2 linked regions of the Methanotorris formicicus Mc-S-70 genome follow. The protein of the gene in region 2 binds, or shares a complex with, the protein of the main gene of each other region. Links are inferred from orthologs where the notes say so. Each region holds a gene or a part of one and is shown on either strand. Other genes may lie near its edges.

Region 1 (18,007 bases), on a different replicon or contig from region 2:
TGAGGGAAGTTTTAGTTGAAGTCCCAAATGTTAAATGGGATGACATTGGAGGTTTAGAGGAGGTTAAACAAGAACTTAAGGAAGCAGTTGAATGGCCATTAAAGCATAAAGAAGTATTTGAAAGAATGGGTATTAGACCACCAAGAGGGGTCTTACTCTTCGGTCCACCAGGAACTGGTAAAACATTGCTTGCTAAGGCAGTTGCAAATGAAAGTGAAGCAAACTTCATAAGCGTTAAAGGTCCAGAGATATTCAGTAAGTGGGTTGGTGAATCAGAGAAAGCAATTAGGGAGATATTTAGAAAGGCAAGACAAACAGCACCAACAGTAATATTCTTTGATGAAATTGACAGTATTGCTCCAAGAAGGGGTTCAGGACATGATAGTGGTGTAACTGAAAAAGTTGTTAATCAATTGCTAACTGAATTAGATGGATTGGAGGAACCCAAGGATGTTGTTGTTATAGCAGCAACAAACAGACCAGATATCCTTGATCCAGCATTACTTAGACCAGGAAGATTGGATAGAATTGTCTTTGTTCCAGCACCAGATAAGAAAACAAGATTGTCAATATTCAAAGTTCACACAAAAAACATGCCACTTGCAGAGGACGTTGACTTAGAAAAATTAGCAGAGAAAACAGAAGGCTACACTGGGGCAGATATTGAGGCAATTTGTAGAGAGGCTGCAATGCTGGCTCTAAGGGAAAACATGAAAGCAGATAAAGTCGAGATGAGGCACTTTGAAGAGGCATTGAAGAAAATTAGGCCATCAATAAATAAGGAAGATGTAGAAATCTATGAAAAATTGGCAAAAGAATATGGAAGAACAACAACAACCACATACAAAGAAAAGAAAAAAGATGATGGCAGGGAAGTAATCTAAACCCCAAATTTTTTATTTTTTTATTTCCCAATAATTTATATATTTGAATTTATAAGTTTCAGGAATATTTAAATATCTATTGTTATACATCTACATGTATGATTGTTAGTAACAGTAAAAAGGTTATCAGAGACCCAATTCATAAGGATATTCCATTGAGTTATGAAGAAATTAAGTTAGTGGATACTATAGACTTCCAAAGATTAAGGAATATAAAACAAACAGGATTAACATGCTTAGTATATCCAAGTGCAAACCATACGAGGTTCGAACACTCTCTTGGTACGATGTATATTGCTGGTGAAATTGCGGAAAGGTTAAATGCTGATGTGGAATTAACAAGAATATCTGCATTACTTCATGATATAGGACATCCTCCGTTCTCCCATACATTGGAGATATGTGGATACAACCATGAGCAGATGGCAAGGACGAAGATTAAAAAGATGGAATTTGAAAATTATTCAAACAAAGAAATTATCGATGTTTTAAATAAGAAGGGACTTGAGGGAAAAATAATAAGTGGGGATGTTGACGCTGATAGGATGGATTATCTGTTGAGAGATAGTTATCACACGGGAGTTGCCTATGGACTTATTGACTTGCCAAGGATTATGAGAAGTATTGTAACTTATGAAGAGATGGGTAAATTGAGAATTGGAATCTTAGAGAAGGGGATTCATGCTGTTGAATCTCTCTTAATTGCAAGGCATCAGATGTATCCAACCGTTTATATGCATCCAACATCAAGGATCGCAGATACTATGTTAAAAAGATCTGTGATGTATGCTTTGGAGGATAAGTTGTTTAGCATAAATGATTTGGCATATATGGATGACATAGATTTAATTTATACGTTGAGAAATAGCGAAGGGGAAGAAAATAGATTAATAAAAATGATTGATGGGAGGAAGTTGTTTAAAAAGATAATAACATACAAATATACCGACCTAACTCCAAAGGAAAGGTGGGTTTTAATTTCAATGGATGAAGAAAATGTGAGAAATCTTGAAAAAGAGTTATCAGAGTATTTAGGGACAAGTGTATTTTTGGATATTCCCGACTACCCAAAAATGGAAGAACATAGTGTCACAATCATCATAGATGATAAAAAATATAGGTTGGATGAAGTTTCCCCACTTGCAAAGAGTTTAAAGCCATCTGAAATTAGATTGTGGGATGTTGGGGTTTATGCTCCACCAGATAAGGTTGGGGAGATAAGGAAGAAGTTGGAATCATATAAAAGGGATATCCTAAAAGAATTTATAAAAGATATCCCTATTGAAAGTATTTTGCTGGATATTATTGAAGAGCATGGGATAATTAAAGGTAGGGGGGCATTTTTATCAATAGCAAAAGATCATGGGATGACAGAGAGCGAGTTTTTCTCTGAACTGCATAAGTTGGTATTTTGCGGATTGATAAAGGAGAAGATTGAGAAGATTGGTGGGATTTATAGGTATGATTACAATTTTGTAAAAATATAGTTATAAAGAAGTCCTAATTATAGCCAATACATTCCCATTCAAATTATTCAAATCAATTTCATCGTAAAATGGATTTTTTAAAATTTTTTTCAGTTCTTTCCCAACATCGCCCACAAATATAAAGTTTGCATCGTACTTTTCCAAAACTTTGGCTAATTTTTTAACATCTATCTCCTCACAAGTTATACCAAAATCACCACCAATAACTACAACTCCTCCAAAAACCTCTAAAAAATCCTTTATTGCATAATCAATTGCCTTAACATCAAGTCCCGGGTTTATGTTTTTAACAATATATCTATTTTTTATTTTTTCTACACTCATTCTACTGTTTATCTTAAAATTCTTTATTTTTTCAATTATCTCCTCAGTATCTAAGAAATTTTCGCAAACCTTTATGGCAAAAATTGAATTTTCCACAAGATGCATGCCAAAGACATCTTTGTTGAATTCAACAATATGGTCATTAAATTTGTATTTTAGTGGATATTTAGATATTATTTCCCCATTTGTATCTAAAACAAACAAATTTTCCAAATTTAATTTTAATTCATACTCTTCCAAAATCTTCATGTTTATATATTTCTTATCTGCATTTTTTAGGGTTGAGATCTTTGCCACTAAGGCGTTTCTCTTGCCCTTACTTATTGGGTAATTTTCAAGGATATTTGTAATAACTCCGTATCCACATGCCGTTATCCCAAGTGAAACCTCAAATACATAATAATCAAAATCAAGATTGCCTCTCCTGAGGACATTCAATATTGAAGTTGGGGTTATTGAACCTCTATTACTGTTGTGTAAAAAAACCTCATAATCATCCTTTAAAATAAAGTTTATCATCTCTGTCGTTGTTGTCTTTCCCTTAACCCCAGTAACTTCAATAAATTTTTTTTGTATGCCATATTTCTCCTTCACAATTTCTGAAACTGCATCGTGGAATGAGATAAAATCAACATCTATTGGACAGTGAATTGGGGCGATAACTTTGTCATATTTATTAAAGTTGATGTTTTCATCTTTTTTTATGATTTTTACCTTCGAAATTATGTCCTCATAGTTATTCAAAAAATCTTTATCCTTTTCCAACTTTCCATATATATCCCAAACATCAACGCTATATCCCAATTCTATATACTCTCTTGCCAAATCCAATGCTCCATGATTCACATCTACGATAAGCATGTAAATCCCAATTGTTATTTGTTAGATATTATTCTAAAAATGTTCACTGGAATGTATATAACCTCTTTCTTATGAAATTCATAAATATGTGGGATCTTAAAACTCCCTTGGAAGATATGGGTTATTATTCCTCCTTTCTCATTAACATATTTAACAACGAAATCCTTCGTTCCTGCGTTGTGGATGCTATATACAACATCTCCAATCTCCAATGCCTTATCTAAGAATATTCTATCTGCGTGCCTTTTTTGAGAACCAAATGGGGGATTTTGTATAACAACGATCTTCAAATCCCCACAAATTTCCTTTATAAAATTGGCATCAACATCAGCAACATCCATACAATAAAAATCAACATTTACATTAACTTTTTTTGCATTTTCTTTGGCAACCCCAATACTCTCTTCATCAATATCAATGCCTATAACTTTTTTTGCATTTAAAAGTTTGGCTCCAATTGCCAATATCCCAGTTCCACAGCCCAAATCAACAACAGCACTACCCTCAATATCATCCTTGGCAAAAAATAAAATCTCACTTGCCAATCTTCCCTCTATTGTATATTGCTCCAAACTTGCCTTAGGTTTTGGATGGGGTTTTAATTGATCCAATATTATCTCCAAATGTTTCTTTTTCATATTATCACTCTATTAAAGACTGATATATCTGTAGATGACATTCCATCTCGTCAATTGATATCCAAGTAATGCCCCAATTGCTGCAGGAACTGCAAAATCAAAGCCAAAAATCTCAGTACAGAGAATTGCAGAGGCAAGTGGGACATTTGCAATGGATGCCATGGATGCTGCAATTCCAAGGATTATGAATGGTGCTATATTCTCCACTCCAACCAAAGTTCCGAATAACGCCCCTGAAACTGCCCCAACAAACATTGATGGAATAACTAACCCTCCAGGAGTTCCAACCCCAACTGTGAATGTTGTTGCAAATATTTTTCCCAAGAGTATCAATGTTAACAAAACCACCCCATACTTCACAAAGAATAAATTTGATATCACATCAATACCCAAACCTAAAACTTGGGGGATAAAATAACCAATTAACATAACAACGATTCCTCCAACAAATGATTTGAAACACTGAGGATATTTAAGGCTATCAAAATAATCCCTTATCTTTCCATACATAGAGATATATAAAAATGCAGCAATAGAGCAGAACACTGCACACAAAAAGAACAGTATAAAGTCAGGTGGTGTTAAATTATATGATAAATCAATATTGAAGAGGTGCTTTTTCCCAGTGATTAGGTAATATGTAAAGTAGCCAATGACACTTGCAAAGATTGACGGAAACAAACCCCTATAGTTAAAATCATGACCATTAACTATTTCTGATGCAAATATCGCAGAACCGAGGGGAGCACAAAAAGCACCACTCAACCCACCAGCGATACCGCTAATGATTACTGCCTTTCTATACTTTAATTTTAAGACCTCATACAACACATCCGCAAATGATGCACTTGATTGAACACAAGGTCCCTCTTTTCCAGCACTACCTCCAAAACCAATAACAATCCCAGCGGCAATAATCTTTAAAAAACCAACAATGGGATTTAGTGGGATGTTGTTTTTTAATGCTTTCAAAACCCTATCAACACCAGAATCTTTTAAATTATGACAAAAATCAACCAACAATCCAGAAAATGCCAACGCAAATGGTATATATATTGGATTAAAATGTCCCCCTAAATAGGCAAAATGAATAATTATGGAAATAAATATAGCACTCAAACTACCAACGACACCGATAAGTGAAGATACATAAAGCCACTTTATAATCCTTTTTAAATTAAATACGTCAACTATCATTTTTTCCCTTTCGTAAATTTTAATAACATTGAAAGTAATATTATGTTTGTATTATAATATTAACAAACCGTATTTAAAAAATTGGGTGAGAAGATGGTAGTTTATTTTGACTATGCAGGTTCCCAGAACACAGAACAAACATTAAAACTTGCAGTTGAGAGGGCAAAGATGGGAGATATAAAGAGTATTGTTGTTGCATCTTCAACAGGAGAGACTGCAAAGAAACTCTTAGAATTTCTTAAAAAGGAAAATTTAAACTTAAATGTTGTTGTAGTTACCTACCACCAAGGATTTTATGGGGATGACACAAGAGCGATGAGTAATGAAACAAGAGAAGAATTGGAAAACATGGGGGCTAAAGTATTCATGGGAACTCATGCACTAAGTGGTGTTGAAAGAGGAATCTCAAGAAAATTAGGGGGTTACGGACCTGTTGAAGTTATAGCAGAAACATTGAGAACATTTGGACATGGAGTTAAGGTTTGTTATGAGATAGCAGTTATGGCAGCAGATGCAGGATTGGTTTCTGTAAAGGAGGACATTATCGCCATTGGTGGGAGGAGTAGGGGGGCAGATACAGCAATGGTTATAAAACCAGCAAATATGAACACGTTCTTTAATATTGAAGCAAAAGAAATTATATGCATGCCAAGAAACAAGAAAAAAATGGGTGAGTTGTAAGTTAATTATTTGTTTTACTTTTAACTATTTATTTTTATTTATTGTGAAGAAATCATCCAGTGTAACTTGCTTACCAAAATTTTTAAGTTCTTCCTTTGAAACCCCCAATGCCTCCATAATCCTTAAAACTGGTGGAAGGATTTGGTTTTCTATGTAGTATTCAACATCGTAATCCTTTGCTTCCTCTGGAAGTTTTGCCCTATCACTTATTGATTTTTCACCACTCGTTATAATATAACCAATAACATCCCCTATCCTTAACCTTCCACCTTTTTTTATTATTTTCTTTGCAACCTCAACATGCGGGGCGGTTGTTTTATATTCTTTTGGGTCTTTTGTTAGTTGGGTGTATATTATTAAATCCTCTTTATTTACTTTCCCCTTCTTTAAATCATCTATCACATTTTGAATGATTTTTGTTGCTTTATCCACATTCCCCTCAATTAAAAGCGTCTTTAAAACTGCTTTTTGTGTTTTTTTTGCAATGTTTGCCCAATCCCTCCTTACAAATTCCAAACCTTTGATGATTATTTTGTTGTTTTCATCTATTATGGCATATCTTTTCTTTGTTATAAAGATGCCTCTCTTATAAAAGCCTTCAAACTCCAACTCCATATTTTCTGGAAGTTTTGAATTTATCATATCTAAAAATTCATGAACCTTTTTGATAAGTTCATCTTTATCAATCTTTTCCTTCCAAACTGCATAAAAACCATCAGTATTATGGACTAAAATTCCATTTGCAAAAAATCTGTGTGTATCTTCAACCTCAATGTCATAAACATATCCATTATAATTAATTTTTTCAACTTTTTTAACTTTTACAAAATTGTATGTGTTGAGTGTTGATTTATCCAAAATTATTAAGTAGGCATTCCCTATTTTGCATGGTTTGATTTCAACGAATTTTTTATTTAAATAACCAATTAAAGAATGGTCTTCTGTAACATCAACATACCATTTATTTGTAATCCAAACACGATAGATGTTTTTATTTGTTTTATGCCTCATTACATAAGGCACTCTTTTCCAAACCAACTTACCATCATCATTTAAAGTTAAAGCATAAACATTATTTAGGGCATAATATTCCTTTTCTCCAATTGTATAATCGGCATTTTTAAACAAGTCCTTAATTTTTAGGAATTTTATTTCTTCATTTATTTTGACTATTATTTCAGTATCTTCCGTAACGCTATCAGCATATATAACCTTAAATCCAAATTTCTCCGCCTCTTTTATTGTTTCTTGTATGTATTTTCTCCCCAAGTATGTAACAACCTCTGCACACTCTTTTGAATACCACCTCGCCCTTGGAAATGCTAAATAACCATAATGACTATTTGCCAAAATCTTCAATGACTTCTGTTCATAATCAAAGAGTTTATATTCATTATCAACCTCTCCTTTTTTTGCTTTTTCTTTCATTTTTTTCTTAATATTCATTCTCCTCTCAACCAAATTCCTCAATGTTTTTGGTATTAGCCCTTCTTTCTTTTTACAGAACCAATGTTCCAAAATCTTTTCTGATTCATCCTTACAACACTCACAATCAATGGTATCTGGGCTTATGTTGTGGCTTATTATAATTGAGGGATATAATGCTTTAAAATCGTAAGAGATGATGCCTTCATGCATCCCCTTTATGGGTTCTTTAACATAACCCCCCTCGTAACTCTCTTTTAATCTTCTCTGATATTCTTCATTTGAAGGTTTATTTGGGGCAATGATGTTGTTTTTAAATGCATTTTTTAATAGGAGATATTCCACCATCTGACTACTACTCATCCTTGATATCTCAAAGAGTGTCTGATTAACAATCCTTGAAAACATCACCTCCAACGGCAAAAAATACTCCCCAATTTTAAATGTATAAAGTGCATCTTGAAATGAATATTCAATAAGTTTTTCATCATTTTCTTCCCAAAGTTTACTTATGTTCTGATGCCCAACTTCCAACTTCTTAATCCCAAAAAGTTCCAATGTAACATCTTCCAACTTATACTTTGTTAGATGGAGTAATCTCCTTGCTATTGGATATAAATCAATATGCACCCTCCCAGGGATGTAACTTCTTAAATGCATACCCCCTCTTGAGATTTTTATTTCTTCCCCATCCCTTCCTAAATTTAATTTTATTCCATAAATCTCTGCTCTTTTCTTTAAATAAGGAAAATCAAAGTTATCCCCATTATAGGTGTAAATGATATCATAACCCTTTAGAACTTCAATGATTCTCTTAATGAGTTCCTTTTCATCCTCAACAACCTCAACACGCTCATGGTTAAATGGTTTGTAAGTAATAACTTTCTTAAAATCCTCTGCACAAAAACTTGCCATTAGTATTGGGTCTTTTTGTGAATTTGGTTCGGAATTTCTATTATAAACTTCCATATCAAATGCTATAGCCTTTAATTTTGGAATACCTCTGCTTTTTATTTTATTTTTTTCAAAATCCCAATATGTCATGGGGATGATTTTGTTATCTATCAAATATCTCTTTGCAAATGGTATGTCATGCTCGTAAATATCCAAAACCTCATCAAATTCCTTCAAAATCCTCAACTTAGGAACGTATTTTGGATGTTTTGTAATTATTTTTAAAACTTCTTTTTCTTTGTTGATTATTTGTTTTTTGACTACTTCTATACTCTCAACGTAATGGGAAAGATTGTTCTTTTTTAAAAATTCCTCAATTTTTTCAATATTGTTGTTATTTAACTCAACATAAAAATAAGGTTTAAAATTCTCGTCCTTCAATATCTTCTGAATCAAATAAAGATAAATAATTGCCCTATTATTTTCAGTTTTATATATTAAATCAACTAATGCATCCATTTTAAACACCAAAAAGAAATTTTGCGGTGAATGATAAGTCATAGATTAAGTATATCCAAAATGTTTTTTAACCCTTCATCTTTGTCTACAACCTGTGCTCTAACCTCCCTCAAAATTCTTTGGATTGTGAATTTCTTCATGTGCCTATGTTTATGTGCTTTTTTTACCAATGGGCAACCGTATGGGAGTTTTATTTCTATGTTATTCTGTCTTAAAATTTTCCTGTTTTCATTCTTTGTTAGGGATAGGAAGGCAGGCATATTTATCCTTATTAACCCATCATCCATTGGGATAATTGACAAATACCCAACAGACAGTAGATCTCCAAAGATTACAAATTTAATGCCTTTATTTTTCGCATAATTTATAACCGCCTCTTCAACTGCCTTATGACATCTCCCACACGGGTGGTATCTTCCATCTTCAACATCTTTAGCAATCTCATCCATATTAATATCTATAAATTCATGCTTTATATCTAATTTTTTTGAGAGGTTTTTTATATGGTTTTTAACCTCTTCATGCATGATGTATTTTGAGTACACGGTAACCCCAACAACATCAAAAATACTTTTTGAGATTATTGCAGAGGCAGAACTATCAACTCCACCACTAAATGCTACAACGCATGTAGGTTTATGCCTCACATCAAATCTGTAAAACTTCTCGCCCTTAATCCTTCTATTCAACAAATTCATCAAATTGTCATATACATCCAAATCTATCAAATTTTTTTCTTTTATCAATTTTAACGCTTTCTTTGATGTATTTAATCTTATTTCTTTTATAATTTCCTCCATACTCTCACGGATTGGGGAAAATATGAATAAAATTCCAAATAATGCATAATTAATAATTTTTATAATTTTGCACTCAGCATCCTCTCTATTGCAACTCTTGCTTTTTTAATAATCTCTTCGTCGAGGGTTATCTCATACTTCTCCTCTTTTAAACATCTTTCAACCTTCTCTAACGTTATCCTCTTCATAGGGTCGCAGATAGCATCTTCTCTTAATGGAATTAGTACCTTCTCTTCCCCAGTTTTCTCAAGTTCGAGTTTTATCCTTGTAATCAACTCAACCTCAGTACCGATAATAAACTTTTTCTTATCAGAGTTTAGAACATGTCTTATCATTCCACTTGTACTTAAAATATAGTCTGCAGAATCCTGAACCTCTGGATTACACTCAGGATGCACGAGGAGTTCTGCATTAGGATATTCCTTCCTAACTCTCTTAACATCTTCAAGAGTGAACTTCTTATGTACATAACAATGTCCATCCTCAGGGATTGGGATAATCTTCTTATCCGTTCTTTTTGAAACGAAGTAAGCGAGGTTTCTATCTGGACCGAATAAAACCTTCTCACAATCGAGGAAGTTAACCACCTTATCCGCATTTGCTGAAGTGCACGTTGCATCAGCGAGAGCCTTAGTTTCAGCGAGTGTATTAACGTAAACAACAACCATCGCATCAGGATGCTTTTCTTTTGCTTTTTTCACCACATCTGCTGGCAACTGATGAGCCATTGGACACTCAATGTCTTTAATTTCTGGAATGAGAACTTTTTTATCGCTGTTTAGGATTTTCGCTGTTTCCGCCATGAAATCTACTCCGCAAAATACTATTATATCTGCCCTTGTTTCCTTCGCTTTTATACAGAGTTCCAAAGAATCTCCCACGAAATCCGCAATCCTCTGAATTTCTTCTGGTTGGTAGTTGTGGGCCAATATTATCGCATTTTTCTCTTTTTTTAATTGATTTATTCTTTGAACGATATCACTCATGGTTATTCCTCCATATTGAAGTTAAATTTTTAAAATAAAAACTATTTAAAATTAAAGTTATTTTTAAATAATAAAACAAAGGTTTCAGATTTAAATTTAATATTATTTCACATAGTTAGAATTCCAATACATAGCCCTCTCTTTTTAATCGTTCAACAACATCATCCCATGATGGCAGGTTTGTTTGACAGCCTTTTTTTTCAATAACAAATGATGCCACGCAGGAACCAATTAATCCACACTCTTTTAAGTTATACCCTCTTACATAACCTGTTAAAAATCCTGCTCTATAACTGTCTCCAGCACCTGTTGGGTCAACAACTTTCTTTGCTTTAATACTTGGAATTTTTATTTCTTCATCTTTTGTATATATTATACTCCCATCTTTACCATGGGTTACAACCAAAACGTCAACCTTATTCATCAAACTCTCCAAATTAGTGTTTAATAACTTTAAAATTCTCTCAAACTCATGTTTATTCATAAATAAAAAATTAGTGTTTTCTATAACTTTTTCCATGGTTTCTTTGTCATATAATGGCAAATCCTGCCCAGGGTCAAAAGATACCAATATATTATTTTTTTTCGCTTTTTCTGCGCATTTTACATTAAACTTTGGGTCTCCAGTGGCTAAATGGACAATTTCTGATCCGAATAATGGTGGATTTAGTTCTTTGTAATGTTTTGCTGCTCCCCAAAGGAAGAATGTTATTTGGTTGTTGTCCTTATCTGTAAATATCCATGCCTTTGGAGTTTCTTCTTCCTCCGAGTGGTAGATTTGGGAAATATCAACACCGAAGTTTTTTAAGTATCTCTCGTATCCAGAATTTTTGAAGTCATAGCCAACACACGATACAATGCCAGAGGATAATCCAAGTTTTGCCACACCAACGGCAACATTACATGCCGCTCCACCATAGTATTTCCTTGCAGATGGAATTTGAATGGATGTATTTGGTTCTGGGAATTTCTCAACGTTGAATATATAATCCAATGCTATATGCCCAACAGATACGATCTTATTTTTCTTAGAGTTAAAACTATCCTCATCCATGCAACCACCATAATGATAATTTGTTAAGACCTATCTTTTTATAATATATCTTATTTAGGATTTTCGAAAATGATATAACAGATTTAAATATTTAAAAAATAAAATGATTACCTACCTTCAACAACCTTTATAGCCTCTTTTAAATCTATCAACCCCTTATACAATGCAGAACCGATTACAACTCCTTCAACCCCACAATCTTTCAACTTTATTAAATCATCAATAGATGTAACCCCACCAGAAGCAACAACTGGGATATCCAATGAATCTACCAACTCCTTAATTGGATTTACATCAATTCCCTTCAAAAGCCCTTCAACATTTACATTTGTAAACAAAATACTCCCAGCACCTTTCTCCTGCAAAATTTTCCCAATCTCTACTGGAGTGTATTTTGTTTTTTCCTTCCATCCCTTTATAACAACATATCCATCTTTTGCATCCAACGCAACCATGATTTTCTTACTATCCAATCTTTTTGAAAGTTCTTCAACAAAATTTGGATTTTGAATTGCAATAGTTCCAATGATTATTCTTTCAGCACCAATGTTTATTAATTCCATTGCATCCTCAATAGTTCTAATCCCTCCACCAATTTCCACTGGGATATTTACCTCTTCTATAATTTTCTTTAAAATTTCTCTGTTTTTTCTTTTTCCTTCAAACGCTCCATCTAAATCTACCAAATGTAACATCTTTGCTCCTTCCTCTTCCCATCTCTTTGCAACTTCTACAGGATTGTCTAATTCGATATGTTTTTTGCTTGGATCCCCCTGTATAAGTTGAACACATTTTTGGTCTTTTATATCAACTGCAGGAATTATATTCATCTTTTCACCACATACTTATGGTTATTGGATAGTTTGTTTTTAAGTCCTTTCTTTTCTTTACCATCAAAATAGCATCCTCTCCATCATCGTAGTACTTTGGGAGAAATCTCTTATCAACATAACCTCTCTTATAATAAAACATCCTCGCTTTTTTATTGCTAACTCTAACCTCCAAAACAATGTATTTAACATTGCATCTCTCAAAAAAGTACTTTTCTAAATATTCAATCAATATTGATCCTATTCCCCTGTTTCTAAATTTTCTATCCACTGCAATTGAAATTATATGACCATTTCCCCATTCAATCGTGCCTATAATATAACCAACAATATGACCATCAATTTCAGCAACAATAAATCCATCTGGAAAGTTTGTGTATAGGTGAATCAATAAAAAACGTGGATATATTTTTTTAAATGATTGCTTTTCTATCTCCTCAACCCTGTCCAAATCCTCCAATCTGAATCTCCTAATCCCAATCATATTTTCCATCCTAACCTTATTGCGTTATAAAAAGAGTTTCATCTGAATAATATTAAAAAACATATATAAAAAAACATAATATTAAATATAAACCTTAATTTCCTTATCAAGAACCTTTACGGTTTCATATTCCCCTTCTGGTTCTTTTTCAACAACTTCAATCTTATCTTTGTTTGCTATGTCGTTTGCAATAATCTCTAAGATGTATTTGTATTCATCATCGTTAGTGTATAGTTTAACTTTTGTTTTGAATTTTCTTGCCAATCTTGCTATTTCCCTCAACGCCAATTTTGTTTCTGTGGTCAACTCCAAATATTCCTTTGCTATTTTTAAATCCTCCAAAGTCCCACATAAAACAGGATACTTCACATCGTGAATTTCATCCGTCCTAATATCAAACTTAACATTGCACATCTCTAACAATCTGGCAATAATGGATTGTGGTAATCCGGGAGGTATTGGCATTTCTATTATTTGATTATCCATATCTTCCATAAATTTCCCTCCAATTATTTGTTTAATTCAAATTCAACTTCTGATTTTGGTTTTATCTTTACAAGAATGTAGTTCTTCATCATAGACCTTGTTATATATGCAATATCTTTTAAAACGTAATTCCCTACTTTAACATTTGCAATTTTATCCTTGTATTTATCATAATCCATCTTAATCCTCAAACCATCAAGTTGCGTAACAATAGGCATTGGAGAAAGTATGTTAAATACCTCCTCAACCCTCTTTTCAATCTCATCCTTAACAACAACTGGTGGCACAATTGGGGGGTCGTAGGAGAGTTCTCTCCTTCTTTCATTTATCAAATCTGTAACAACATCTACCATCTTTCTCAATGCCCTGGTCTCTTCCCCGTGTCTCAACCTATGTGCCCTCCTTCCCAAGTTTCCAACATACGGGTAAGGGATATCCAACTCTTCCGGTCCTCCAGTTACAACTACCGGAATATCTACATCAAATAAATGGGTTTTGTCTTTTATGCAATTTTCAAAATTACCCATTACGTATATTGCAACATCATGCTCTTCTATGAGTTTCTTCTCTCTCTCGCTAATTCTACTTATATTTTTTCCTGCTCCGTGTGCAAGACCTATCATATTTGGCTTTGCCCCAAATCTCCTAACGTATTCTGATATATCACATGCGGTGTGTGGAAGGTGGTGCCTTGACAAACTTGGGGCAACAACTGCTATCTCAATCCCTGCCAATGGCGTCTCAACAACCTTTCCCTTATATTTCTTAGCCTCTTCTTTAAATGCCTCAATCTCACTTTGAGGCAAAGCAACGGTCATATAAACATCCAACTGCATGACATGCTCCTGAATAACAAAGCCACCTATATCTTCAATCCATTCCTTTAAAATATTATTCTTATATACTCCTCCTTCATATCTAACAATTTCATACATTTTTCCACCAAAATAACCTTTTCATTTTGATTCCAAATTGTTTAATTCTAACTCCCTTAACAATAATTTTCTACATGAGTAAGAAACATGATGGGCAATATTCACCAACTCCAATTCCCCCAAAGTTTTTGGATGAATAACTTCCTTTCCCAACAAACTTGAAACGTGTTCTTTTGGGATTTTAAAAAATTCCCCCTTCTCACAAACTATGTAGTCGTAGTTTCCTTTTATTTTACCCATTAATTCTTTAACCTCTTTTATTATATCCTTTGGCGTTTGTGTTGAACTTTCTGAGTAATACACCTCTATCTTTTCAACATGTATTACCCTATCTGCTGATATCTCAGCCAAAATTCCTGCATAGAGCCTTAGAAATTTCCCATACACATCATGCCTCCCAGACACATCTATTCCAAGAACCTTTATCTTACCACCTCATATTTTTAAGTTTTAGAAATCTATTCTAATAGTTACAGTTCCAAAGGTTTTTTTGCTATCTCTGAATGATGTTATATCAGTTATTACCCTAATAATAGAAGATCTCTCATTAATTAGTGTGATGTGATCAGTTATTATAATTTCCTCAAATGCATATTTTTCAATGAGGTTTATGACCTCTTTGGCTATCTTCTCATCTATTAGGTTTAAAGTTTTTGTTGTTATAGTTATATGCTCTATCTTATTTTTACTCTTCATTATTTTTGCAAGTGGTTCCCAATCTCTTGTCAATATCTCAATATACCCCTCTTTTTCTGAGACAATATACCCCCTCGCACCAAGCAATACAACCATATCATCGGCAAGTTTATTTATCTTTGATGCATCCCTATCGTAAAAATAAAAGTTTGTTATGTGTTTGCATTCTGTTATTTTTGGCATTTCGTTGAGTAAAATTACTGATGCCCTCAATAAATCACTTTTTGTTACAATTCCAAGTAAATTGTTTTTATCATCAACAACTAAAATCCTTCCAATATCATTTTTCCACATAATTTTTTGGACGTCTGCTGCACTTGTTTTTGGAGAGACGGTTACCAACTTACTCTCAGGGGTCATCACATCTTTAACTTTAAATTTTTTAAATAACTCCTTTCCAATCTTTTTTAAATCATTGAAGGTTACAATACCAAGGATATTATCATTCTCATCAACAACAGGATAACCCAAATGCTTATGTTCTCTAATATGTTTTTCAAATTTTTCCAAGTTCATATCTTCTGGAACTGTTAAAACGTCTTTTGTCATTATGTTCTCTACTGTTATCTCATTTAAGACACTTGAGGCGTAGGTTTTTATTATGTCTTCCTCAAACTCTATTAAAAATTTGGTTATTTTTTCGAATATCTCATCCAAATGTTCCAACTCCAACCCAATGTTGTATATCCTCTCAATTGTTGATAGTTTTTTAAAAAACATAAATATCACCACAAAGAATTTATGACCAAAGGAGTTAAATAACTTAAAGTTTTATAATTAATTTAATATTATATTTAATATCTTAATCCCCATTAAAGGATAATATTTTTTGTATTCTATTTTTATTTTTTAGTTTGTTATATTTAAGTTTTTTAATTCTGTAGTATTATGGATTGTTGTTTTATGGGAGTAAAGGTAATCACGGTTAGTTAATTAGAACTCATCTACCTTAAAAAATAAACATTTTAAGTATTCAGTTCCCTTTGATGTTATTGGATGATCTGCAGATTGAGTTCTGTAAGATCCTATCTGTCTAATCCATTTATTTGCCTTTAATGCCGCATCTATCGCTACTGCTTTAAATTCTGAGGGTTCAATTGGTTGTGAGCATGAGCATGTAACGAGTAACCTCTTTGCAAGTTTTGCACCATATCTATTTAGCAAATGGTAACCTCTAACTGCATTTTTCACATCTTTTTTTGACTGAGCAAATGCAGGTGGATCGAGAATAACAACATCAAATTCCTCCCTATCTTCAATCATCTCCTCCATAATTTTGAATGCGTTCCCTACTTTAAACTCATATTTGCTCTCATCAATGTCATTCAACTGCATGTTCTCCTTTGCCAATTCTATGGCTTTTTTTGATAAATCTATTCCAACAACCTCAGATCCTTTTATTGCAGCATGGACAGCAAATCCTCCAGTATAACAGCAGACATCTAAAACCCTATCTCCCTCTTTTATATATCTCTCAAGTTCTAACCTATTATCTCTTTGGTCTAAGAAAAAACCTGTCTTTTGCCCCTCAAATGTGACTTTAAATTTTGCATTTCCTTCTTTTATTATTGTTTCTGTTTTTTCTCCACATAATATTCCTTCCTGCTCTTTTAAACCTGCCCTTCTTCTATTCCGTCCAATACTTTTTTCATATATACTATCAATCCCCAAATCCAAGAGTGTCTCCACTATGGTATCTTTCATCAACTCAAAACCATGGTTAAAAATTTGGATAGTACATATGTCATTGTATTTATCAATAACAAGCCCATTTAACCAGTCAGATTGAGTATATACCATCCTATAAGCACCCTCAAATCCTAAAAACTTCCTATAATTGTTTGCCTCAATGATTTTATTTCTTACATAATTTTCATCAATTTTCTCCTTTTTTAGAGTTACTATCCTTATTTCATGCGGATTTTTAAAACCCCTACCTAAAAATTTACCTTTTTTTGAATAAACGTCAACAATTTCTCCAATATCAAGTTTTTCAAAATCTTTTATATTTAAAATTCCATTCTTTTTAACGATTAAATTTCCTTTTTCTATTGCACTGTATGCCGCAAAATTGACGTATATTTTTGGATAATCCATGATATCACCACATAAAAAATTTATTGAAAAAATAGAATGTGAACTTTAAATTTTGTTGTAAAAATAATTAATAGATAACTGCTCAGAGTCTTATAGTCTATGCACCATATTTATTAGCCAATCCCATCAAGTCCATCAATATGGGCATTATGTACTTACCTTTAATCCATCCTAATCCTCCTTTATATGTGCTAAATTCATCAAACTTCTCAACGTCATCTGTTCTAACACTTCTACCCCAAATAACTATTGGTATTGGGTCTGCTGAGTGGTCTTTTTCTTCTATTGGTGTTGAATGATCTCCAGTTAATACGAGATAAACCTCATCTTTATCAACATTTTCAATAAAGTATTTCAGCATCTCATCAATCTTCTCAATGACAATTTTCTTTGTCTCATAATCCCCATCATGTCCTGCCTCATCTGCACCTTTAACATTGATTAAAATAAAGTCATACTCTTTTAATGCTTCAACTAACGCCTTTGCCTTACCCATAAAGTTTGTTTCTGGTGTTCCAGTCGCTCCTTCTACTTCAATAAGATCTAATCCAGCCATTTTAGCAATACCTTTTATCAATCCTGTTCCAGCAATGCAAGCCCCTTTTAATCCATATCTTTCCTCAAACTTCTGCACATAAGGAACCTTTCCAGCACCTCTTGGTAAAATCATATTTGCAACTGGTAAACCTTTCTTTCTCCTCTCTTCATTTATTGGGTGGTTGTTTAGTT
Region 2 (11,160 bases):
AGAGAAGATTGATGAAGATAGGAGAAAGTTGAAAGAGACCAAAGAGAAAAATAAAGTGCCAGATTTATTAAAATCAGCGTTGATGGTTGTGGAAAGCCCTAACAAAGCAAGGACGATTGCAAATTTCTTTGGAAAGCCATCTGTTAGGAGAATAAACAATAAGAAGGTTTATGAGGTCTGTATTGGGGATTGGAATTTGATTATAACTGCAAGCGGTGGGCATATATTTGATTTGGTAACAAAAGAGGGTTATCATGGGGTATTAGTAGGCAATAATTCATACATTCCAATTTATGGAACAATTAAGAGGATAAATGGGGAGCAATTTGTTGATGAAAAGAATATTGAGGAGTTAATTAAAAGAATTAAGGAGAGAACCAATGGAGATATAGTTATTCACGATGCAAAGGAGAACATTGAGATATTGAGGGATTTGGCAAGTGAAGTTGATGCTGTATTTATAGCAACGGATATTGATGTTGAGGGGGAGAAGATTGGGTATGATATATATCTAAACCTAAAACCATTCAACAAAAATATCTTTAGAATTGGGTTTAATGAGATAACAAAGAGAGCAATAACGAACGCAATAAAAATGGTTAAAGAAGGCAAAAGCGAAGAGTTATTATTGGATGAGAATAAAGTAAGGGCGCAAGTTGTTAGGAGGATTGAGGATAGGTGGATTGGGTTTGAGTTGAGTAAAAAGTTATGGGATGCATTTAATAACACCTACTTATCTGCTGGAAGGGTTCAAACGCCAGTTTTGGGGTGGATTATTGATAGATACAATGAGTATCAAATAAAAGTTCCATATCTCTACCTAAAATTGGAAAATGATATCTCATTTGGAACAATTGTTGATGAAGAAATTGCCAAGAGATTTAAGGATAAAGATTATGTTGATGTTGAGGTAAATGTTTATGAGAAGGGCATTTATCCAAATCCACCATTTACAACAGACACACTTTTAGAGGAGGCAACAAAGAGGTTTGGACTTAGTAGTGATGAAGTCATGAAAATTGCTCAAGAGTTGTTTGAATTAGGGCTATGTTTGACCCCAGATACCTATGTTGTGTTAGGGGATGGAAGAATTGAGACAATTGAGGATATTATCAATGCTAAAGAGAAAGATATTTTATCATTAAATTTAGATAATTTATCAATAAAAAGAGATACAGCCATTAAATTCTGGAAATTGAAATACATTGGAAATCTAAGAAAAATTACCTTATCAAATAATTATGAGTTAAAAGCAACTCCAGACCATTGCTTATTAGTTCTAAGAGACTCTCAACTAAGGTGGATTCCTGCAAAAGATATTAAAGAAAATGATTACATTGCAATGCCATTTAACTATAAAGTTGAAAGGAAGCCAATTTCCCTATTAAATCTTCTGAAATATTTGGGTATTACAGATGTGTTAATAGAGTTTGATGAAAACTCTACCATATTTGAAAAAATAGCAGAATTTATCCGAAATGATATTAAAACAAGCACAAAATATAAATATTTGAGAAACAGAAGAGTTCCATTAAAATATTTAATTGAATGGGATTTTGATTTGGATGATGTTGAGAAAGAGGCAAAATACATATATAAAAGTGTTGCAGGAACTAAGAAAATTCCATTATTTAAGTTAGATGAAAAGTTTTGGTATTTTGCTGGTTTGGTGTTAGGAGATGGAAGTATTCAGGATAGCAAAATTAAGATTGCACAAACACCATTAAAGGATGTTAAAAGAATATTAGATGATACATTCCCATTCTTACATAATTGGATTTCTGGTAGCCAAGTAATTATTTCAAATCCAATTATTGCTGAAATTTTGAAAAAATTAGGTATGAGGAATGGAAAACTAAATGGAATTATTTTCTCTCTTCCAGAGAGTTGTATAAATGCATTAATTGCCGGATATTTCGATACAGATGGATGCTTCTCCCTACTTTATGATAAAAAGGCAAAAAAACATAACTTAAGAATGATTTTAACATCAAAAAGAAAAGATGTTTTAGAGAAGATAGGGATTTACCTAAACTCAATTGGTATCTTAAATACTATACACAAAAATAAAGAAATTTATTCCTTAATAATAAGCAATAAGTCATTAGAGACCTTTAAGGAGAAAATTGCAGGATATTTGGGGATTAGAAAAGAGACTTTCGTGAATTGTTATAGAATATATAGGAAGGAACATGGAGAAAGATTTGAATGTGATTTATTGCCAGTAAAAGAAATATTTGGGAAATTAACATTTGAAAAAGGAAGAAAAAAAATCCTAAAAGATACCAAAATACACATTGAAAATTGGTATAAAGAGAAAACAAATAATATCCCAAGAGAAAAATTAAAGACAGTGCTAAGATATGCAAATAATTCAGAATATAAGAAATTTTTAGAAAAGATTGTCTATGGGGATATATCATTTGTTAGAGTTAAAAAAGTGGAAGATATTCCTTATAATGGGTATGTCTATGATTTAAGCATTAAAAATAACCAAAATTTTATATCCAATGGAGTTATCTCACACAACTGCACATATCACAGAACATCATCAACAAGGGTTTCTTTGGATGGGATGAGAATAGCGAGGGAGTATTTAGAACTCAACAATATGAAGGATTACCTAAAAAATAGAGAATACTACATGGAAGGGGCACACGAGTGTATAAGACCAACAAAACCAATGGATACATCTGAATTGATTGAATTTATAAAAAATAACAGCATCTACCTAACAAAAAACCACATAAAAATTTATGATTTGATATTTAGGAGATTTATTGCATCTCAAATGAAGGAATGCAAAGTTGAGTATGAAGAGATAAATATAAAGGATTTGGATGCAAAGGTTGAGGGATATATAAGTATAATATACGATGGATGGACAAAAATCTACAACTTAAAACTTAGAAAATTACCAAAAATAGAAAAGAATACCTTAAAAATCATTGAAAAATCCATCAGAAAGGTTCCAAAAGTATCTTTGTATGATGAAGGAGAGGTTATTAAATTGATGAAAGAGAGGAGTATTGGAAGACCTTCAACCTATGCCCAAATCGTCAAAAAACTATTTGATAGGAAGTATGTTTTAAAAAGCAAGGATAAGGGGAAAATAATTCCAACAAAATTGGGTATTGAGGTCTATAATTACCTAAAAAATAACTACTACAACCTAATTTGTGAAGAGAGGACAAAGGAGTTGGAAGAAATCATGGACAAAATAGAGAAGGGAGGGATTGAATACATAAAAGTTTTGGATGAGTTGTTGAACGAGATAAAGTTAATTGCATAAATCTTTATTTTTTTGAGTTTATGGTCGTTTGCAGAATTTGTTGTTATATGGATATAAAATTTCCTAAATGGCAATAAATTGAAGTTAAAATTTCAAATAAAGCATAATTTATGCTTTTAATTCATAAGAATACAATCATTTATAACGCAAACGACCATTTACAAAATTCAAAATAAATATTCGTATATTTAAATAATAATATTAAACAATTCTTAAATGGAAAATTATAAATTTATTGAAATTCCTTATAATATTATGTAGTTAAGTTATATTATTTTGCAACTGGAGGGATATTTTGAAAATAAATAAAATAATCAATAAAAAAGAAATTATAACTGTATATCCAACAACGACAATAAGAAAAACTCTGGTAACTATGAACGAGGAGGGCTTTAGAAGAATTCCAATTGTCGATGCTGGGACAAATAGGGTTGAAGGGATTGTTACGAGTATAGATATTGTGGATTTCATGGGGGGAGGTAGTAAATACAATTTAATAAGGGAAAAGCATAACAGAAACTTTATTGCTGCCATTAACGAACCTGTGAGAGAAATTATGGAAGAGAATGTTGTAACCATTAAGGAGAATGCCGATATTGATGATGCCATAGAAACATTTTTGGAGAAGAATGTTGGTGGAGTACCAATAATAAATAACAATAACCAACTTATCTCACTTATTACTGAGAGGGATGTAATTAGGGCATTAAAGGATAAAATAAGTGAAGAAGAGAAAGTTGAAGACTATATGACAAAAAAGGTCATTGCAGCCACTGCGGGGGAAAGATTGAAGGATGTTGCGAGAACAATGTTGAGAAATGGATTTAGAAGACTGTCAGTAGTTAGTGAGGGTAAATTGGTGGGTATTATAACATCAACTGACTTCATAAAACTACTTGGTAGTGATTGGGCATTTAATCACATGCAAACAGGTAATGTTAGGGAGATAACAAACGTCAGAATGCAAGATATTATGATTAAGGATGTTATTACAGTGAGAGAGGAAAATAGTCTAAAAGATGTTGCTGAAATAATGACGACCAAAAATATTGGGGCATTGCCAGTTGTTGAAGATGGGGAATTGGTTGGAATTATAACTGAAAAAGATATTATAAGGTATTTTAGCAATTAAAATTTTATTTTTTAATTTTTTAGTTTGTTTATGTTATTTTTTGTTTTTGGTGGTATCATGCTTATTACCTACCTTAGAAATTCTGAATATGCAAAGATAAAAAAACTCATTGAAAATAATGAAAATTACATCTCAAATTTAAAGGAAATTATTGATAAAAGTAGTTGTTGGGATGATAAAAGGAGGGCATTTGTAGTTTTGAAGAAGTTAAATTTGGATATAGTTGAAAGATATTTTTTATATGAAGTTATTTCCAACATCGATGAGAAAAAATCCATATCAAAAATTTGCATTGAGATGATAAAAAAAATAGGTGGTAGGGAAGATTTATTTGAGAGTTTGTTGGAGATTTCTAAGAGAGAACTTGATGAGGATACTATATGCCATATACTCAAAAACATGGAGGAAGACAATATTTGGTATGAGATGATAAAAATCCATACGAACACCAAAGATATAGGGAGGGCTATAAAAAATCTCGCAGAGAAACATAACACATCAAAAATCCTAAATGTATTGTTGGAAAAACTAAAGAGTAAGGATTGGAAAGAGAGATATTTGGCATTGAAATGCCTCTATGCTTTGGTGGATTATTTAAATGATGATGATAGGGAAAAACTAAGGAAATCTTTAAATATTGAACTTTTGGGGGATAAAAAGAAGGTACAAAAAAACGCTATGAGATTATTCAAAAAACTTGGTGTAAAAATAGAATTCAACGAAGAGGAATTAAAAAAGGAACTTATAACTTCAAAAGATAAAAAAAGAGTTTTAAACTACATAATGTCTAACAACATAAAGTTATCAAACAACTTCTTCAATAAAGAGTTTTTTAAGCATTTTTTGTATATGGGGGATGAGGAACTCCAATTTATTGGTGTTAAGTTAATATCCCTCAAAAATGATTCAAAGACAAAAGTGGATTATCTCATAAGGTTCTTAAATGCCAAGGGCAAGGCAAAATCTGCGGCAGTGAGGGAGTTGAGGAAGTTTTCCAATAGTGAATATAAAAACTACATAAAAGAAAAACTCCTCAAATCTTTATCAACAAAAGACCTGAGTAAAAAGACATCTGTTATAAATTTGTTAAAGGATTTTGGAGATTCCTCTATTTTTGATAGGTTATTAGAGGAATATAGAAAATTAGAGGTACTGTTTATGGAGTTGGATGAGAAGTGGTATCTTGGCGGTTATCACTACATGCTTATGATAGAGAATGAAATGAGAAAATGCCTAACTGCAATGGAAGCAATCGAGAAAACCATTGGGTCTATTGCCATAAGGGAGAATCTACATTATGATGATTTAAAGATTAATAAAAAATTGGGAAAACATCTCTACAAAACCATCGAAGTTATGGGTTCAAGTGATACAAATAGCATAGATTTTGATGAACTCTTAGATATTGTTAAGAAGAATGAATACGTGGTAAAGTACCTCTCAAACATAATCAATGCAAATAACAATATAGGGTTAAATTTGAGGGACAAAATCCTTAAAACAGTTGAAAATATAAAAACTGAAAATGCCATGTATTACAAAATAAGAATATATGCCGATTTATATGTCTTTGAAAAGTTCTTTGAAATACTTGATTGCTTAGATAAGTATCCAAATAGATACATCCACTTTGCATTCTTATATGCAGTCAATAAATTCATCGAAAAAGATAATCCACTAAAAAACCACATATTGACACTTTCCTTGCCCAAGATAATCCTGATGGTAAATGACTATGGATTAAGGAGAGAGGCATTAAAGTTTTTAAAGAAGTACCCTTCTGAATTGGCATTGCCAGTTTTGATTAACAATTTAGGTGGTAGGGATAGCGGTGAGATTATTGAGGTTATAAGGGAGATATGTGTTAAATATCCACAAAATCTATCAAAAATCAAAGATTTACTCTACCAAAAAGAAAATGTAAAATATGCCATTGAAATAATAAAACTAATTGGAAAGGAAAATAAAGATTTGGTTGAAGATTTTATTTTCATACTAATTGATGTTTATAATAACTCCTCATCTGAAATCAAGCATAAGATAAAAAATACCTTAACTGTCATTGTTAAGGATGAATACAAAGAAATCATAGACAAATTTTTTAATGCAAATTAATCATAATTTAATTCCGAGGTCACAAAATGCACAGCCGAATGGAATATTTGATGAAGTTGATGGAGGTTATTGAGGAATTGAAAGAGGAGGCTAAAAGAGACATTCCCATAATAGTTGAAGGAAAAAAGGATATAGAATCTTTAAAAAATCTTGGTATTGATGGGACTTTTATCACAGTCTCAAGAACACCTATTTTTGAAATTGCGGATGAGTTGATAGCAAACAACATTAAAGAGGTTATTCTTTTGACAGATTTTGATAAAAAAGGACGTCAATTTGCAAAGGCCATATTAGATGAACTACGGAGTAGGGGGATAAAGGTAAATACTGAAATAAGAAAAAAGATTATAAAATACAGCCATGGGGATTTAAAGGACGTAGAAAGTTTATACATCTACATCTCAAGGAGAATTGAGGGAATTAAGTTTTAATTAAAATAGGACTTTCGCAAGCATATTCGAATATAATGATATAGCATTTATGATAAGATATTTCTACCACAACATTTTACTATTTTTCGAATAAAAATTGTTTATGGTGAGAATATTCTCAAAAAAGCGAATGCAATTGTTTATATGCTCTTTCTTCTATTGTCAGAGTTTAATTCGTGTATAGAACTATCTAAAACATTACGCATTTTCGGAATAAACGTATCTCACGATACCATAAATCGAATTCTTTGGAATGAGGGTCTTAACCCACAAGAGAATCTATTTAACTTCATGAAAAACTTTATAACTCCCGAATATAACATTTTCGTTATAGATGATTTTGTTATAGATAAGTTTTATTCGAAATCAACAGAATTTACTTATTATTGTTGGAGTAATCTACATAAACGAGTAGTTATGGGCATGCATGTTGTTGATTGTATTGCTACGAATGGAAAGAACATCATTCCAATCGATTTTAGAGTTTATGATAGACCAAGGGATGGAAAGACGAAGAATGATTTATGTAGGGAAATAATACTCTCTTTAGTTGAAAGGGGATTTAATATTCGATATATCTGCTTCGATAGTTGGTATTCGAGCAAAGAAAACTTAAAACTTATCGATAAGTTAGGTTTATTTTACCTCTGCAGAATTAAAAGGAACAGGAAGATAAACCTCTCCAAAAACGGTGAGTGGATTTCGATTAAAGAACTTGGAGAAATTCCTGAAAGTGGATTAATCGTTTATCTAAGGAAAGTAGGATATGTCAAACTCTTCTGCCTTTCCAAAAACGGAAAGGCAGTATATTATATAACGAATAACCTATTTATGAGTTTCGGAGAATTTCAAGAGGTCAAAAACGCCTCTTGGAGAATCGAAGAGTTCCACAGAGGAGTTAAACAGTGCTGCAATATTGGAAATTTCTTCGTTAGAAAAAGATTTCCAGTATTAGGACATATTTCGTTAGCTATGAGGGCTTTCTTTATTTTAGAGAAAATTAGAATCGATAAAAAGATTACTTGGTATGAGTTTAGAAGAGAACTAAATCGAATAGCCGTTGGGAATGCCATAATCTCTTTATGTAAAGAAACTGGTTTATTGTTAATCTAAGTATTTAAATGTATTTGCGAAAGTCCTATAAAAATAAAAAGTGGTGTCAGTTCGCCCATCTATCATCATACATCAGTAGCTACTCCGATCATCATCCACCGTATTACATTAATGAAACATCATATATAAATAGTTTTTAGTCATGTATTAAAACCCAATTATTTTTGTATTTTCTAACTCTTCTTTTAATTTTAAAGCCTCATTTAGCCACTCTTCTTCAAATGGTTTTTCTGATGCAATAGATACAATTGCCTTTCCATAAAACGTTTTCCTAATCCTCATACCTTCTGGGAAAACCCTATTCATAAAATCAAGAACCTTTGCTACAAAATCCTTTTTTGAGTCATAAACCACCATATCCAAATCTATTGGAGAATCTGTCACAACCTCAAACCTTGAAGGTTGTTCAATGATATTTATCTTTTCAAGGAGATAAGGCAAATATGTTTCATCCTCTATTTTTATTTTGTATATTGTTATCCCATCAACCTTCTTTGTTCCCTCAATATTTGCAAAGTCCCTCAATCTAATTAATTTTGTTGTCTTCTTTGGTAATACACCTATTATAAAATATGGCTCATCTTCCCTTATAACCATCCTTACCTCCAAAATAGATTTCCCAAGCACTAAATCCTCAAGTGATGTTTGGATGATTTTTGTATAAATCTCTTTTCCTGCTTTATCTTTACAATCTACAATAATTTCTGCCATATATATCCCTCCAAAAACTAAGGGGCATTGCGAACGAAGTGGGCAATGCATCCTTTTGCTCAACTTTTTTAAAAGTTTCGTTAGGGTTTTAGTTTTTAAGAGAGGATGCTGAAGACATCCTATCCTTTTGATGAAACTTTTTTAAAAGTTTCGTGTAGATCTATTTTTCCTACTTTATCTTTACAATCTACAATAATTTCTACAATACCCCAAATATAATTTTTAAAAATAAAATAAAATTAATCCTTCTTCATGTATCTAAATCCTGATGCCAATAATGCAGCACCAACAGCACCTATATGCTGTGAATACTTAGGAACAATAATTTTCCTACCTAAGATTTCCTCCAATGCCAAAACCATCCCCTTCAACAAACTACTTCCTCCAACCAATATAACAGGATCCCTAACATCAACCTCTTGCAACTGTTGCTCGTAAATCTGTTCTGCAACTGAATGTGCCGCTGCTGCAGCAACATCCTCTGCCTTTGCCCCCTCTGCCAATGCAGTGACTAAATCCTGAATACCAAAGACAATACAATAACTGTTCATGTTTATTTTTCTCCAATCTCCTTCTGCTGCTAAGTCCCCAAGTTCTTGGATTGAAACGCCTAACCTTCTTGCAGTAATTTCAAAGAACCTACCACTTGCCCCAGCACAGATACCCCCCATTGTGAAACTGTCTGGAATTGCATTGTTTAATGATATTGCCTTGTTATCCATTCCCCCAATGTCAATAACTGTTGCTTCTCCTTCCTGCTTATCTGCTAAAAATGCAGCCCCTTTTGAGTTTACAGTTAACTCTTCTTGAATTAAATCAGCCTTAAAGTATTCTCCAATGGTATGCCTACCATATCCAGTAGTTCCAATGGTCTCAATATCTTCCATTTTTAATCCTGCCTCTTTCAATGCATTTTCAACTGCCTCTTTTGCAGATTCTATAACATCCTTTGTATAGACCCATCCTGTTCCCACAACCTCATTATCTTGCATAATTACTGCCTTTGTTGTTGTTGAACCACTATCAATACCTAAACTTATTCCCTCCTGCTTTTTCCTTGCCAACAATGATTTTCTCTCTACAATTGTTGCTAATGCTTCCATTCTTGTTAAAAGTTCAGATGCCTTTGTTCTTTCAGTGAATGAATACATAACCACAGGCAAATCCGTATGTTGCTGAATCAACCTCCTAACCTCATTCCTAACCAAAGCCCCTTCTGCACATCTAAAGCATGTTGCTATAAACACTGCTTCTGCATCTGTATTACCCTCAATTATAGACATTGCCCTTGCAAACATCAATTTTAAATTTGCCGATGCAACCTCAAATCCCAAATACTCCTCAACCTTATCAATATAATCCAAATCAACCTCAGGAAAGATAATTTCTCCACCAACAACTTCTGCTGCCTTTTCAATTTCTTTCTGAACTCCACTGTATTCTGCTCCACAAGTTAACTCTGCAATTTTTACCATTAATTACCACCAAATATTTGTTCTCTAAATTATCAATGACATAAAATATTATTTAAACTTTAGGTTTAAAAAGAAAGGTTTATATGGAAATACAAAGTTAAAAATATAAAGAACTTGAATATATCGCAACTTTGGTGAAATTAAAGGTAAATTATACTTTATTATACAAATAGGTGAATATATGGAAAATTCCAATCCCATTATCGATTTTATGAAAATTGCTATAGAAGAGGAAAAAAGGTTTATTATGGATGCGATAGGAATGATGCAAGTTCTATAGGATTTGATGATAAAAGACATACATGATTTCATTGCATCTCGACAGATGAGAATGGAATCTAATTAAAAAAGAATGCATGAAAACATTTAAATTATGGGAAGAAAAAGAAGATAAGATAATGTATTAAATACCCTCTCTCTTTTATCAACAATAATGAACTTAAATTATTTATTTAAATACACTATAACGTCTCATTTCAAAAGGTCGTTTTTCCACAAAATTTATTAACAACAACATCAAATATAAACGCAAACAATCCAATTGGTGAAAGTATGGATGTGAATGAAATAATAAAGAACCCACCAATACACAAAGGGAAGGCAAAGTCCATCTACAAAATTGATGATGATAATGTTTTAATTGAGTTTAGAGATGATATTACTGCTGGAAATGGAGCAAAACACGATGTTAAAGAAGGGAAGGGTTATTTAAACGCTCTAATATCTTCAAAGTTATTCAAACTTTTAGAGGAGAATGGAGTGAAAACCCATTTTGTGGAGTATGTAGAACCGAAATACATAGTTGCTAAGAAAGTTGAGATTATTCCAATTGAGGTTATAGTTAGAAACATTGCAGCAGGAAGTTTATGCAGAAGATATCCTTTTGAAGAG

Evidence for each region.
Region 1: the proteins of METFODRAFT_RS01495 (region 2) and METFODRAFT_RS04085 are in contact, whole or in part, in a cryo-EM structure (PDB 9H1L), measured with the Methanococcus maripaludis proteins. The link is inferred for Methanotorris formicicus Mc-S-70 from one-to-one orthologs. Residues at the interface, in WP_104837391.1 of Methanococcus maripaludis: Cys8, Asp10, Ala12, Gly13, Ile16, Tyr17, Arg19, Ile20, Thr23, Cys41, Gln43, Asp44, Pro46, Phe48, Asp134, Asn137, Arg138, Val139, Phe140, Pro141, Glu142, Gly143, Arg145, Glu161, Lys162; in WP_011170365.1 of Methanococcus maripaludis: Ser79, Ser81, Arg82, His83, His84, Ala112, Gly113, Lys114, Asn115, Ile116, Asn139, Phe140, Glu141, Ser142, Cys143, Gly162, Pro163, Arg178, Arg179, Ala180, Gln181.

Annotation. Positions count from the first base shown.
Region 1 is NZ_AGJL01000017.1:1,166-19,172, reverse strand. Bases 12,530-15,519 are described here. They hold METFODRAFT_RS04085 (methanogenesis marker 7 protein), read right to left. Parts: upstream 14,486-15,519; coding sequence 13,574-14,485; downstream 12,530-13,573. Other genes in these bases: METFODRAFT_RS04075 (CBS domain-containing protein), read right to left, coding at 14,936-15,519; METFODRAFT_RS04080 (DUF2209 family protein), read right to left, coding at 14,507-14,911; METFODRAFT_RS04090 (hypothetical protein), read right to left, coding at 13,146-13,559; rimI (ribosomal protein S18-alanine N-acetyltransferase), read right to left, coding at 12,585-13,064; hisA (1-(5-phosphoribosyl)-5-[(5-phosphoribosylamino)methylideneamino]imidazole-4-carboxamide isomerase), read right to left, coding at 12,530-12,580. In the rest of the region: METFODRAFT_RS04150 (CDC48 family AAA ATPase), read left to right, coding at 1-884; METFODRAFT_RS04145 (HD domain-containing protein), read left to right, coding at 983-2,371; cfbE (coenzyme F430 synthase), read right to left, coding at 2,372-3,556; METFODRAFT_RS04135 (METTL5 family protein), read right to left, coding at 3,571-4,194; METFODRAFT_RS04130 (chloride channel protein), read right to left, coding at 4,207-5,391; METFODRAFT_RS04125 (pyruvate kinase alpha/beta domain-containing protein), read left to right, coding at 5,485-6,072; METFODRAFT_RS04120 (DNA polymerase domain-containing protein), read right to left, coding at 6,097-8,910; METFODRAFT_RS04115 (7-cyano-7-deazaguanine synthase), read right to left, coding at 8,949-9,710; nadA (quinolinate synthase), read right to left, coding at 9,770-10,696; METFODRAFT_RS04105 (carbohydrate kinase family protein), read right to left, coding at 10,812-11,750; more of hisA, read right to left, coding at 11,858-12,529; more of METFODRAFT_RS04075, read right to left, coding at 15,520-15,901; METFODRAFT_RS04070 (class I SAM-dependent rRNA methyltransferase), read right to left, coding at 16,115-17,278; METFODRAFT_RS04065 (2,3-bisphosphoglycerate-independent phosphoglycerate mutase), read right to left, coding at 17,376-18,007.
Region 2 is NZ_AGJL01000005.1:9,410-20,569, reverse strand. Bases 7,013-9,744 are described here. They hold METFODRAFT_RS01495 (methanogenesis marker 17 protein), read right to left. Parts: upstream 8,795-9,744; coding sequence 8,231-8,794; downstream 7,013-8,230. Other genes in these bases: METFODRAFT_RS01490 (methanogenesis marker 15 protein), read right to left, coding at 9,034-9,744; METFODRAFT_RS01500 (IS701 family transposase), read left to right, coding at 7,085-8,083. In the rest of the region: rgy (reverse gyrase), read left to right, coding at 1-3,292; METFODRAFT_RS01515 (CBS domain-containing protein), read left to right, coding at 3,588-4,424; METFODRAFT_RS01510 (hypothetical protein), read left to right, coding at 4,482-6,539; METFODRAFT_RS01505 (toprim domain-containing protein), read left to right, coding at 6,566-6,970; more of METFODRAFT_RS01490, read right to left, coding at 9,745-10,269; purC (phosphoribosylaminoimidazolesuccinocarboxamide synthase), read left to right, coding at 10,822-11,160.